2 regions of the Chromobacterium indicum genome follow, and region 1 is predicted to be linked to the other one. Evidence: predicted binding sites of a transcription regulator. Region 1 holds the regulator's gene; the other holds the start of a gene.
The links. Region 1 encodes FNR, which switches genes on or off when oxygen is low (the NO sensors DNR and NnrR bind a similar motif). Its sites were predicted from a motif close to TTGATNNNNATCAA; they were not measured.
Positions count from the first base shown of each region.

Region 2: pflB (formate C-acetyltransferase) is a predicted target of FNR. The motif match lies at 4,008-4,021, and genes of this name have one in related genera.

Region 1 is NZ_JAYFSJ010000002.1:181,881-188,010, reverse strand. Features, by position in the region: gene VA599_RS03510 (methyl-accepting chemotaxis protein) at 1-1,485, opposite strand, end outside; gene hemN (oxygen-independent coproporphyrinogen III oxidase) at 1,666-3,072, opposite strand; gene fnr (fumarate/nitrate reduction transcriptional regulator Fnr) at 3,176-3,922, shown strand; gene VA599_RS03495 (DUF1853 family protein) at 3,970-4,881, opposite strand; gene VA599_RS03490 (RNA methyltransferase) at 4,871-5,632, opposite strand; gene VA599_RS03485 (inositol monophosphatase family protein) at 5,778-6,130, shown strand, end outside.
Region 2 is NZ_JAYFSJ010000016.1:83,419-89,548, forward strand. Features, by position in the region: gene VA599_RS19755 (L-serine ammonia-lyase) at 1-576, opposite strand, end outside; gene VA599_RS19760 (HAAAP family serine/threonine permease) at 644-1,942, opposite strand; gene VA599_RS19765 (formate transporter FocA) at 3,045-3,827, shown strand; gene pflB (formate C-acetyltransferase) at 4,098-6,130, shown strand, end outside.

The DNA.
Region 1 (6,130 bases):
GCCCAGATCGGCGATGGTGTTGGATACCGATGACACGTCGCGCACGATGCCGTCCATGCTGCTGGCGGTGGCGGCGATCACCTGATTGCCGTCCGACGATCGTCCAGCGGCGTCGGTGGACAGACGATTGGCCTGCTCGGATTGCTCGGCGCACACCGACAGGCTGGTGCTCAGCTGTTCTATCGCCGCGGCCATGCTGCAGGCGGCCTCGCTCTGCTGGGCACTGCCGGCGGTGATGCTCTGCGCGCTGTGCGCCATCGCGTCGGCGGCTAGATTGACCTCGCGCGAGGTGTCCAGCAACTGGGCCACGGTCTCGCGCAACTGGTTGCGCATCTGGCGGATCGCCGCCAGCAGGCTGAGATCGTCCCGCTCGCGCAGATGGATGCGGGTGTCCAGCCGGCCCGCCGCCAACTGTTCCACCACCTGTTGCACGTAAAGCGGCTCTCCGCCCAGCTGCAGCGTGATGGACAGGTAGAGCTGATGGAACAGGAAGATGGCCAGCAGCATGGACGCGACGCCGATGGCGATATAGGTGTCGCGCTGGCTGGCGGTGCGGTCTATCCGCGCCTGCAGCAGCTGGTCCAGCTGTTTCAGGCCGGCGGCGATGTAGGCGGACACCGCTTCGGCCCCGGCTGCGCTGTGTCCCGCCACTTTCAGGCCGGCCGCGCCGGTCTTGCCGCCGACCGCGTCGTCTATCGCCGGCAACTGGCTTTTGAGCGTCGCCGCCAGCTTGTCAGCTTGGGACGACATGTCCGGCTTCAGGCCGGCGTTGTAGGCCACGGCCTTGGCGATGTCGCTGGCCAGGCCGTCGTTGACCTCGGCGATCAGCGGCCGCAGCTCCACCAGGCGGTCGCGCTGGGCGGGATCGAGCGGATGGTTGGCCTCGGCCAGCGAAGCGATGGCGTTGGCTTCGCCCAGATGGCTGACCAGCGTGGTCAGCTTGGCGGTGGCGGCGTCCATCAGGTAATAGGTGTCGATGTCCGGGTCAAGCGTCAGGTTGGAGTTGTCGCTGATGACGCCGATCAGATTGTTCAGCTTGTCGCTGAGATTGCCGTAAGCGGCGATCCATTGAGTAGGCTGGGCGGACTGCGTGGCCTTCAGCTTGTCCCAGGCCGCGGCGGCGTCCTTCCAGGCGGCGTCGCTGGCCAGTTCCGGGCCCAGCCGGCCGTTGGCGTCCTGTAGCGCCTGCCATTTGGCTTGCAACTGCTGGGAGGCGGCGGGAAAGCCGCTTCTGGCCTGGGCATCGCCCAGCGCCGCGCGCACCGCCAGCTCCTGGCCCTGCTGGGTCTGGGCCAGCATCGCGGTCAGCGGCTGCATGTAGGCGACGCCCACTTTTTCCTTGGCGGTGGATTCGATATTGTCCTGGTTGCTGCGATACAGGCCATAGACCAGATACAGCAGCGCCGTGGCGAACAGCACGCCGATCACGGCGAAGCGTTGCGGATAGCTCAGGCGTTGCATCAGCCTGACGATGGGCGTGGACATGGAGCGGCTCCTTGCGAAAGCGGGCTGCCGCGCCAATTTTTGCCCGGCACGCTTGCATACCCTTTGTATAAGTGATTTTGCTTATCACACAGGGAAAAATACCCGCTACCCGCCTTATGGGCAGTCTCGTCCGGAATAAAGGAGCGCGCCGGGGGAGGGCCCGGCGCCAGGAAGGGGGCTTCAGATGGTCTTGGAGTAGCGGGCGCGGGTTTCGCGTTCGCGCAGATGGCGGTCGAAGATCATCGCGATATTGCGGATCAGAAAGCGGCCCTGGGGTTCCACCATCAGGAAGTCGCCGTCGAAGGAGAGCAGGCCCTGTTGCTGGAATTCGCGTATCTGTGGCATTTCCGCCGCAAAATATTGGGCGAAATTGATGCCGTGGATTTCTTCTATCGCTTCCACCGATAGCGCGAAACGGCACATCAGGCTCTGGATGATGGTCCGGCGCAGCACGTCGTCGTTGTCCAGCGTCAGTCCGCGCACCACCGGCAGCCGGCCCTGGTCTAGCGCCGCGTAATAGCCATCCAGCGTCTTGTCGTTCTGGCTGTAACAGGAGCCCACCTTGCCGATGGAGGAGACGCCGAAGGCCAGCATGTCGCAATCGGAATGGGTGGAATAGCCCTGGAAGTTGCGTTGCAGCCGGCCCTGGCGAAGGGCGATGGCCAACTCGTCGTCGGGCTTGGCGAAATGATCCATGCCGATGAACACGTAGCCGGCGTCGGTCAGCGTCTTCACCGCGTCCTGCAGGATGTCCAGCTTGACCGCGGCCGGCGGCAGATCCGCCTCGTTGATGCGCCGTTGCGGCATGAATACGCTGGGAAGGTGGGCGTAGTTGTACAGCGACAGCCGGTCGGGGTCCAGCGCCAGCGCCTTCCGCAGCGTGTCGCGCATGGTTTCGCGGCTTTGCAGCGGCAGGCCGTAGATCAGGTCCAGGCTGACCGATTTGAATCCGCCTTCGCGCGCCGCTTCGATCACCGCGCGGGTTTCCTCTTCGGTCTGAATCCGGTTTACCGCGCGCTGCACCGCGGGATCGAAATCCTGTATGCCCACGCTGACGCGGTTGAAACCATATCCTGCCAATTTCAGCATGGTTTCACGTTTTACCTTGCGCGGATCAATCTCTATGGAATATTCTCCGTCGCTCAGGAATTCGAAGTGAGTGCTCAGGATGCCCATCAGCCGCTCAAGCTGGGCATCGGACAGGAAGGTGGGCGTGCCGCCGCCGAAGTGCAGCTGTATCACTTTTTCCCGGATGCCCAGTTCCGCGGAAACCAGGCGGATTTCCTTCTCCAGATAGTCCAGATACTGGTCCGCCTTGCCGCTATCCTTGGTGATGATCTTGTTGCAGGCGCAGTAATAACAGATGGTGTTGCAAAAAGGTATATGAGCGTACAATGATAGAGGCTTGCGGTTGGCGCCGATCTGGCGCTGACGCAATTTGTCCAGATAGTCTTGCGTCGAGAAATTAGACGTAAAACGATCTGCCGTCGGGTAGGATGTGTATCTAGGCCCCGCGCCATCCAGCCTCTCGATCAACTCGCGATCGAAGACAAAATGGGCGGGAGAGAAGGGGTGGGTAGTTTTCATGTCGTATTCGGATGGTAAAACTTCTGGAGGACTGGTAAATTTGCGAAAAATTAGTGAATTCCGCCTTGATAAGGGTCAAGCTTCGCCGGCTTGCACATACAGCATGTCTGAACAAAACCAAACCTCCCTGCATACGCTGAAAATTTCCTGCTCCAGCTGCAGCCTGCGCGAGCTATGCCTGCCTGTCGGTCTGAACCGCGAGGAAATGGGCCAGCTGGACGCGGTGATCCGCCAGAGCCGCCGCCTGAAGCGCGGCGAATACCTGTTCCGCAGCGGCGAGTCCTTCAAATCGCTGTACGCGATCCGCACCGGCTTCTTCAAAACCTGTGTCGCCAGCCAGGACGGCCGCGAACAGGTGACCGGCTTCCTGATGTCAGGCGAGCTGATGGGCCTGGACGGCATTTCCTCCAGCAATCACAGCTGCGACGCGGTGGCGCTGGAGGACAGCGAAGTATGCGAGCTGCCGTTCACCCGGATGGAGTCGTTGTCCCGCGATATCCCCAGCCTGCAGCACCACTTCTATCGCCTGATGAGCCGCGAGATCGTGCGCGACCAGAACGTGATGCTGCTGCTGGGCAATATGAAGGCGGAGGAGCGCATCGCCGCCTTCCTGCTGAATTTGTCGCAGCGGCTGTCCACCCGGGGCTTCGCCGCCAACGACTTCATCCTGCGCATGAGCCGCGAAGAGATCGGCAGCTTCCTCGGCCTGAAGTTGGAAACGGTCAGCCGCACGCTGTCCAAGTTCCAGCAGCAGGGCTGGATCACCGTCGATCACAAGCATATCCAGCTGGTGCTGGTAGACGAGCTGAAAAACCTGATTTCAGGCTGCATGCACGCCGACGGCCACTAAGGCTGTCCGGAATCGGCAATCGAGGCAGGCGCGACGCCTGCCTTTTTTCATGTCCGCGAGATTTTGAGCTTCAGCGCCGCCAGGCGCGCCGGGTCCGGCCAGCCGGGCGGGACGACGAAGCCGCGCGCGACCTCGCGCCACAGGCCATCGCCGACCGCTCGCAGTTCGGCCAGCAGCTGCGGGGCTTGAATCGCCTGCAGCCGCGCGCGCAGGGCTGCCTCGTCCAGGGTATCGGCTTCGGCCAGCAGCGCCGGGGCGAGCCATGACAGCCTGGGCAGCCAGGCCCAGCGCGAATCGCCGTCGGCGCGCGGCCAGGGGGCGTCCCTCGGCGCGAGCCAGCCGCGCAGTTGATGGGGGTTGAGCGGCGCGGGCGGAAACTGATCCGCCGGATAGAAGAACCAGCCGCAGAGCCGGGCCGCGGCGCGGCAGCCCTGGAAACCGTCCGGGAGGACGGACTGCGCGTCTGGATGGCGGGAAAGCCGCAATTGTGTTGTGGTTTTGGTCGCTTTTACATGCCAGGCGTCGTTGAGGCCGGGACCGACCAGATCGTCGGCGGTTTCGCCCAGCGAAAGGTAAAACTTGCTGGCTGTTTCCAGATGCCAGGGCTCGCCGTCCAGCAGCAGCAGGAAGTCGAACTCTCCGATGGTCCGGCGCTCCCTGTTTATGACTTTGAGATTTTCTGCGACTGGTTTGATGTGTGGGGCCTGATGGAACCAGAAGGAAAAAAGCCGTTCGGCATATTGTCCCAGCCGCTTGGCGGCGGCGACGGCCAGCCAGGCCTCCAGCTCGGCTGGCGCATGATCCAGCCGGGCCAGCAGCGCCTCGCCGTCCGGTCCCAGTAATCGTTCAGCGGGCAGGTCGGCGCCGCACAGCCAGGGCGAAGGAGAGGTCAGCAGAAAGGCGAGGTCGCGCACCGCGGGGCGCGCGTAGGGCAGGGCGAGGCCGGACTCAGTCGGCATCCCCGAGTCGGCCAGAGGCGGTGCGCTGCACCTGTTTGTAGAAGCCGCGCAGGATGTCGATCTCCTCGCGCAGCATCCCGGCGCGGTGGAACATGGTGCGCATCCGCCGCATCAGCCGCTCGCTGTTGCGGCGCTTGAAATAGCCGATCTCGTCCATCGCCTGTTCCAGGTGGCCGCACATGCCGTCCACCTCGCTCTGGGTCGCCGCTTCGCCCTCGGCGCGCAGGTATTCCACGTCCACGCCGGTGTGGCTGAACAGTTCGTAGGTCATCACCTGCACCGCCATCGCCAGGTTCAGCGAGAAGTAGTCGGGGTTGCCGGGAATGGTCACCAGGCGGTTGCATTGCTCGACTTCCTCGATCGACAGGCCGAAGGTCTCGTTGCCGAACACCAGGGCCACCTGTTCGCCGTCGCGGGCGCGGGCGATCAATTCCGGCGTGGTCTGGCGCGGGGTGGACAGCGGCGTGGTCAGCTCGCGGCGGCGGCTGGTCAGCGCGCAGGCGACGGTGACGTCGGACAGCGCCTCGGCCAGCGTGGAAACCACGGCGGCGCTCTCCAGCAGGTCCACCGCGCCCGAGGCCAGCGTGTTGGCCTCTTCGCTGGGGAAGACCTTGGGCTCGACCAGATACAGGCGGCTCAAACCCATGGTTTTCATCGCGCGCGCGGCCGAGCCGATATTGCCCGGATGGTTGGGGCGGGCGAGCACCACGCGGATGTTTTTCAGAAAATCAGGTACTTGGGGTTTATTCATTGGCGTTTTCACATTAAAATAGCGGGCATATACCAAAAGCCCGCGCCCAGGCGTCGGGTTTTTTTGTTCCTTAACCCAGATTGTTACTGGCGGGTGTCGCGTCATCGACGGACACCCGCCCATCGTTCAAGTGTAGAGGCCGTCAATGCATCCGATGCTCAATGTCGCGGTTAAAGCCGCTCGCCGCGCAGGCAGTGTTATCCAGCGCGCGTCGCTCAACCTCGACGCCATCCGCGTAGAGAAGAAAAAGCACAATGACTTTGTGACCGAGGTGGATCGCGCCGCCGAGGAAGCGATCATCAACGTCATTCTCGAAGCCTATCCGAAGCACGCGATTCTAGCAGAAGAGTCCGGCGCCAAAGGCATGGGTTCTTCCGAATACGAATGGATCATCGACCCGATCGACGGCACCACCAACTTCCTGCACGGCCATCCCCAGTACGGCATTTCGATCGCGCTGGCGCACAAGGGCCAGGTCCAGCAGGCGGTGGTCTACGA
Region 2 (6,130 bases), on a different contig from region 1:
TTCGTTTTCCATCACCAGCGCGGCGATGGACAGGCCGGTTTCTTCGCACATGTCCATCAGTTGCTGGGCGGTGACGAAGTGGTAGGGCACCGGGGTGTCGCTGCAGCTGGACTGGTTGAAGTGCTCTTCGTCGACGATGAAGCCGCCGCCGATCGAGTAGTAAGTCTTGGTCAGAACCTTCTCATCGCCGATGTAGGCGTGGATCTGCATGCCGTTTTCGTGCAGCGGCAGGTTGGCGGTGTGGAAATCCATGCCGAAGGCCACGCGCTGGTGGGTGCGGCCCAGCGTCAGCTGGCTGGTTTGCTCCACGTCGGCCATCAGGCTGGCGGTGGTGTCCGGGTCCACGGTGTCCGGCAGGTTGCCGGCGAGGCCGAGGATGATGGCCTGGTCGGTGCAGTGGCCCTTGCCGGTGAGGGCGAGCGAGCCGTAGCAGTCTACGTGGACGCGGTTGACCTGGTTGAATTTGCCGGTTTCCTTGAGCGCGCCGAGGAACTGGTGTCCGGCCTTCATCGGGCCGACGGTGTGGGAGCTGGAGGGGCCTACGCCGATTTTGTAGATGTCGCTCATGCTGAACATGATGCTACCTCTTTGAAGCTGGTACAGAAGGAGAACAGGCCGCGATCCGCGGCCTGTTTGCTTACGATCAGGCGATCAGATCGTAGAAGATGGCGGAGATGGCGATCAGGCCGATCAGCGTCACGAAGATGTTGCTGGCTGCGCCGGAGTACTTCTTCATCGCCGGCACTTTCTGGATCGCGTACATCGGCATCAGGAACAGCAGCATCGCGATCACCGGGCCGCCCAGGGTTTCGATCATGCCCAGGATGGACGGGTTGATGGTGGCGATGATCCAGCAGGTCACGATCATGAACACGGCGGTGTAGCGGTCCAGCTTGGAGGACTCGATGGTCTTGCCGTTTTGACGCAGCTGCTTGACCACCAGGCCGTTGAAGCCTTCCTTGGCGCCCAGGTAGTGGCCCAGGAAGGACTTGCTGATGGCGACCATGGCGATGATCGGGGCGACCCATTCCATCACCGGGTTCTGGAAGTGGTTGGCCAGGTAGGACAGGATGGAGATGTTCTGGGCCTTGGCGGCGGCCAGATCGGCCGGGCTCAGGCTGAACACGCAGCTGAACACGAAGAACATCACGGTCAGCACCATCATGGTGTGGGCGCGGATCAGCACGCGGCTGGAAGCCGGCTCGGCGTCATCGCCGTGCAGCTTGCGCTGGTCGACGGAGAAGGACGAGATGATCGGCGAGTGGTTGAACGAGAACACCATCACCGGAATGGCCAGCCACAGCGTCTTGTAGAAGGCGCCGCTGGACACCGCGTCGGAGAGGCTGCCGGCATGGCGGATGGCGGTGTCGCTCCATTGCGGGATCAGGTACAGCGCCAGCAGCATCAGCACCACCACGAACGGGTAGACCAGGATGCTCATCGCCTTGACGATGACTTGGCCGCCCAGGCGCACGATGGACATCAGGCCCAGGATCAGCGCCAGCGAGAACACCGCGCGGGTGGCGATGCCGTTGCCCACTTCGATGTGCAGCTGGTTATTGAGGAAGGACAGCACCGTATTGGTGATGGCCACGCTGTACATCAGCAGGATCGGGTAGATCGCGAAGAAGTACAGCAGGGTGATGATCTTGCCGGCGCCGATGCCGAAGTGCTCTTCCACCACTTCGGTGATGTCGGCGCCTTCCTTGCTGCCGGACAGCACGAAGCGGGTCAGGCCGCGGTGGGCGAAGAAGGTCAGCGGCAGGGCCAGGATGGCCATCAGCATCAGTGGCCACAGGCCGCCGATGCCGGCGTTGATCGGGAGGAACAGGACGCCGGCGCCGATGGCGGTGCCGTACAGGCCGAGCATCCAGGTGGTGTCGTGCTTGGTCCATCCGGACGAGCCGGAACGGGGAGCGGTTGAGGCGATTGCTTGAGACATGATGAGGTGCCTTTTACAAAACGAATATTTCGCAATTACTAGGTCCGATGTCCTGAGCCTTGTCTTTCAAACCAGGCCATCGGGAGAAAGCTGTTCTAACCGGTGCGATCCCGAGCGGTGGATGCCTATCCGGTTGACTTGCTGCTCATCGTAAGTGCTTTGTAGTTTGAAAGGTACACATTTAAGAACATCAGTTGATTCTAATCAAGATAAATTTGTCATCAAATGAACAAATGAACACAGTCAGGCAGCGAGAAGCGGAATTAATCCACAATTCTTTGTGGGTTTTATTGAAATTATTTTTAATTTTTTGGAATTTGGAGCAATAAAATTTCGTGAAAATGTTTTAATTCATTAATTGTTCCAATTTTTTACATTTCGCGCATCTTGCAAGATAAGCTTGGCATCAATTGTTGTGTGGAGTAATTGCTCGGCAACAAATTTGCGTCGCTAGAGAGGCTGAAGCGATGAATCTTAGGATGGAAACCGGCATTGCCATGCATGCGGATGCGCGGTCTATCTGTCAGCCTCAATCAGGGTTTTTCTTTTCAAGGCACTGAAATTAAACAATTTTTCTGGTTATTTTGGCGGGTGGGTGAAGCAATGAGCGGGAAAGCTAGCTGTTTGTTCGAATATGGTTGAAGTTGTTCGAAACAGTACTATTCTTAGTTGTTGGCATGGCTATAAATGTTCGATTGTGAAAAATAAATATCAAAAATGAACAATATTGTTTTCGGAACTGGTGAGCGTAAGCCTGGGGCGCGGCCAGGCCATGCTTGGGTTTGATCCATGGCCAGCCGCGTGGAGTCAAGCCTGGGGTGGACAGCTTGCCTGAGATGATGGCTGATGTTGCTGAATTGTTTTTTAAATCAATCGCTTGATTTTCTATCTGGCTATTCCGCTGGATATGGGTGGGATGATCGTACGCTGGCGGGCATCAACCAGGCGGACGCTAAGCGAGACCGGATGCAGTCTTGATTGTTATCAAACACAAATTTACTAAAACGAACATAAAATTTGCGGGAAGTCGCACTGGATGCGAACGGCCCCGGCCCGCGTCCGCTCTGCGCCAGCTTACCCACTATTGAAGAGACGAAACGAAATGAGCCACCCATCCACCCTCGCCTATGTGGTCGACGAGGCAGCCAGCAAGCAGGAAGTGCTGCTGTCCGAGCCCGGCCGCTATCTGCTCAGCGCCGCCATGGCCGGCGCCCTGATCGCCGTCGTGCTCGCGGTCAGCCTGAAACTGGGCCAGGTGTTCTTCGCCGCCGGCGATTCCGGCTATTACATCGCCACTTCCGGCTTCTTCGGCGTGGCGCTGGTCAGCATCATCGTCTGCAAGGTGGAGCTGTTCACCAGCAATGTGATGTATTTCACCGTCGGCCGCCTGAGCGGACGCTGCCGCACCTGCAACCTGTTGCGCAGCTGGGCGGTGGTGTATATCGGCAACCTGATCGGCGTGCTGCTGTTCGTCGCCGTGCTGGCCGGGGCCGGCGGCATGGGCGCTTTGCCGGCCGGCCATTTGCTGTTCAACGTGGTGGAGCACAAGGTGCATGCGTCTTCGCTGGAGATCTTCTGGAAGGGCGTGCTGTGCAACTGGGTGATCTGTCTGGCGGTCTGGGTGCCGATGCGGCTGGCCAACGAGGCGGCGCGCTTGCTGATCATCATGTTGCTGGTGTTCGTGTTCTTCTTCTCCGGCTTCGAGCACAGCATCGCCAACATGGCCTTCTTCGCGCTGGCCAAGCTGCAGGGCATGGCCGGCCTGGAGTGGGGCGACATCCTGCATAATATGGTGCCGGCCACGCTGGGCAATATTGTCGGCGGCGCCATCGGCGTCGGCCTGGTGGTGTTCCGGCTGGAACGCCACACGCTGCAGGCTGTCTGATGCGGTAGGGAAACATTCCGGCCGGTGGACGGCATGTGGATGTTCGATTTCGAATGTAATCGGCGCGGTACATGGCGTACCGCGCCGACTTTGCTATAAACCATTGAGAAAATAAGGACATTGGACGCATCTGGCATGTTGCGCCGCGGGATCGAAAACGCGCCGAAAGCGGTGGCTGACTTGACTAAGATCAAGCGGAATTTTCGAATCCGAATGTACGATGTGTTCAATATCTAACACTTACTGGATCAGCCAAGAAGGAGGCACCAGATGGACGCCATCACTCAAAATGCTACCCAAGCCAACCCGTGGCGCGACTTCGCCGCAGGCGACTGGCAGAGCAAGGTCGATGTCCGCAACTTCATCCAGCTGAACTATCAGCCGTACGAAGGCGACGACAGCTTCCTGGCTGGCGCGACCGATCGCACCAAGAAGCTGTGGGACACCCTGGGCGAACTGTTGAAGCAGGAACGCGCCAAGGGCGTGCTGGATGTCTCCGCCGACCGCGGCTCCTCCATCACCGCGCACGACGCCGGCTACATCGACCAGGCCAATGAAGTGATCGTCGGCCTGCAGACCGACGCGCCGCTGAAGCGCGCCATCATGCCGAACGGCGGCCTGCGCATGGTCGAGAACGGCCTGGAAGCCTTCGGCTTCAAGCTGGATCCGATGATCAAGGAAGTGTGGGAAAAGTATCGCAAGAGCCACAACCAGGGCGTGTTCGACGTCTACACCCCGGAAATCATGGCCTGCCGCAAATCCGGCGTGATCACCGGCCTGCCTGACGCCTACGGCCGCGGCCGCATCATCGGCGACTACCGCCGCGTGGCGCTGTACGGCACCGACTTCCTGCGCGCCGAGCGCCAGCAAGTGTTCCATGAGCTGGACAACGCCACCTTCACCGATGAAGTGATGCGCCAGCGCGAAGAGCTGTCCGAGCAATTCCGCGCCCTGGACGAGCTGAAGCAGATGGCCGCCAAGTACGGTTACGACATCAGCCGCCCGGCCGCCAACGCCCGCGAAGCGGTGCAGTGGGTGTACTTCGCCTACCTGGCCGCGGTGAAGGAACAGAACGGCGCCGCCATGTCCTTCGGCCGCGTGTCCACCTTCCTGGACGTATACATCGAGCGCGACATCGCCGCCGGCGAACTGACCGAGGCGCAAGCCCAGGAAATGATCGACGATCTGGTGATCAAGCTGCGCATCGTCCGCTTCCTGCGCACTCCGGAATACGATCAACTGTTCTCCGGCGACCCGACCTGGGTGACTGAATCCATCGGCGGCATGGGCGAAGACGGCCGCACCCTGGTGACCAAGAACAGCTTCCGCTTCCTGAACACCTTGTACAACCTGGGCCCGGCCCCGGAACCGAACCTGACCGTGCTGTGGTCCACCCGCTTCCCGCAAGGCTTCAAGAACTTCTGCGCCAAGGTGTCCATCGACACCAGCGCCATCCAGTACGAAAACGACGACCTGATGCTGCCTTACTGGGGCGACGACTACGGCATCGCCTGCTGCGTGTCGGCGATGAAGATCGGCAAGCAGATGCAGTTCTTCGGCGCCCGCGCCAACCTGGCCAAGGCCATGCTGTACGCGATCAACGGCGGCCGCGACGAGAAGTCCGGCGCGCTGGTGGCTCACGGTTTCGAGCCCATCACCAGCGACGTGCTGACCTACGACGAGCTGATGCCCAAGTTCGAGAAGATGATGGACTGGCTGGCCGCCACCTACGTCAAGGCGCTGAACTGCATCCACTACATGCACGACAAGTACGCCTACGAGCGCATCGAGATGGCGCTGCACGACCGCGACATCATCCGCACCATGGCTTGCGGCATCGCCGGCCTGTCTGTGGCCGCCGACTCGCTGTCCGCCGTCAAGTTCGCCAAGGTCCACATCATCCGCAATGAAGAAGGCCTGGCCGTCGACTACAAGATCGAAGGCGACTACCCGGCTTACGGCAACAACGACGACCGCGTCGACGACATCGCGGTGTGGCTGACCCAGTCCTTCATGGACAAGATCAAGGCCCAGCCTTACTTCTACCGCGACTCCAAGCCGACCCAGTCGGTGCTGACCATCACCTCCAACGTGGTGTACGGCAAGAAGACCGGCAACACGCCGGACGGCCGCCGCGCCGGCGAACCGTTCTCCCCGGGCGCCAACCCGATGAACGGCCGCGACGTGAAGGGCTTTGTCGCCGCGGGCGCCTCGGTGGCCAAGCTGCCGTACGACTCCGCGCTGGACGGCATCAGCTGGACCGCTTCGGCCACGCCTGACGCGCTGGGCCACACCGCCGAAGA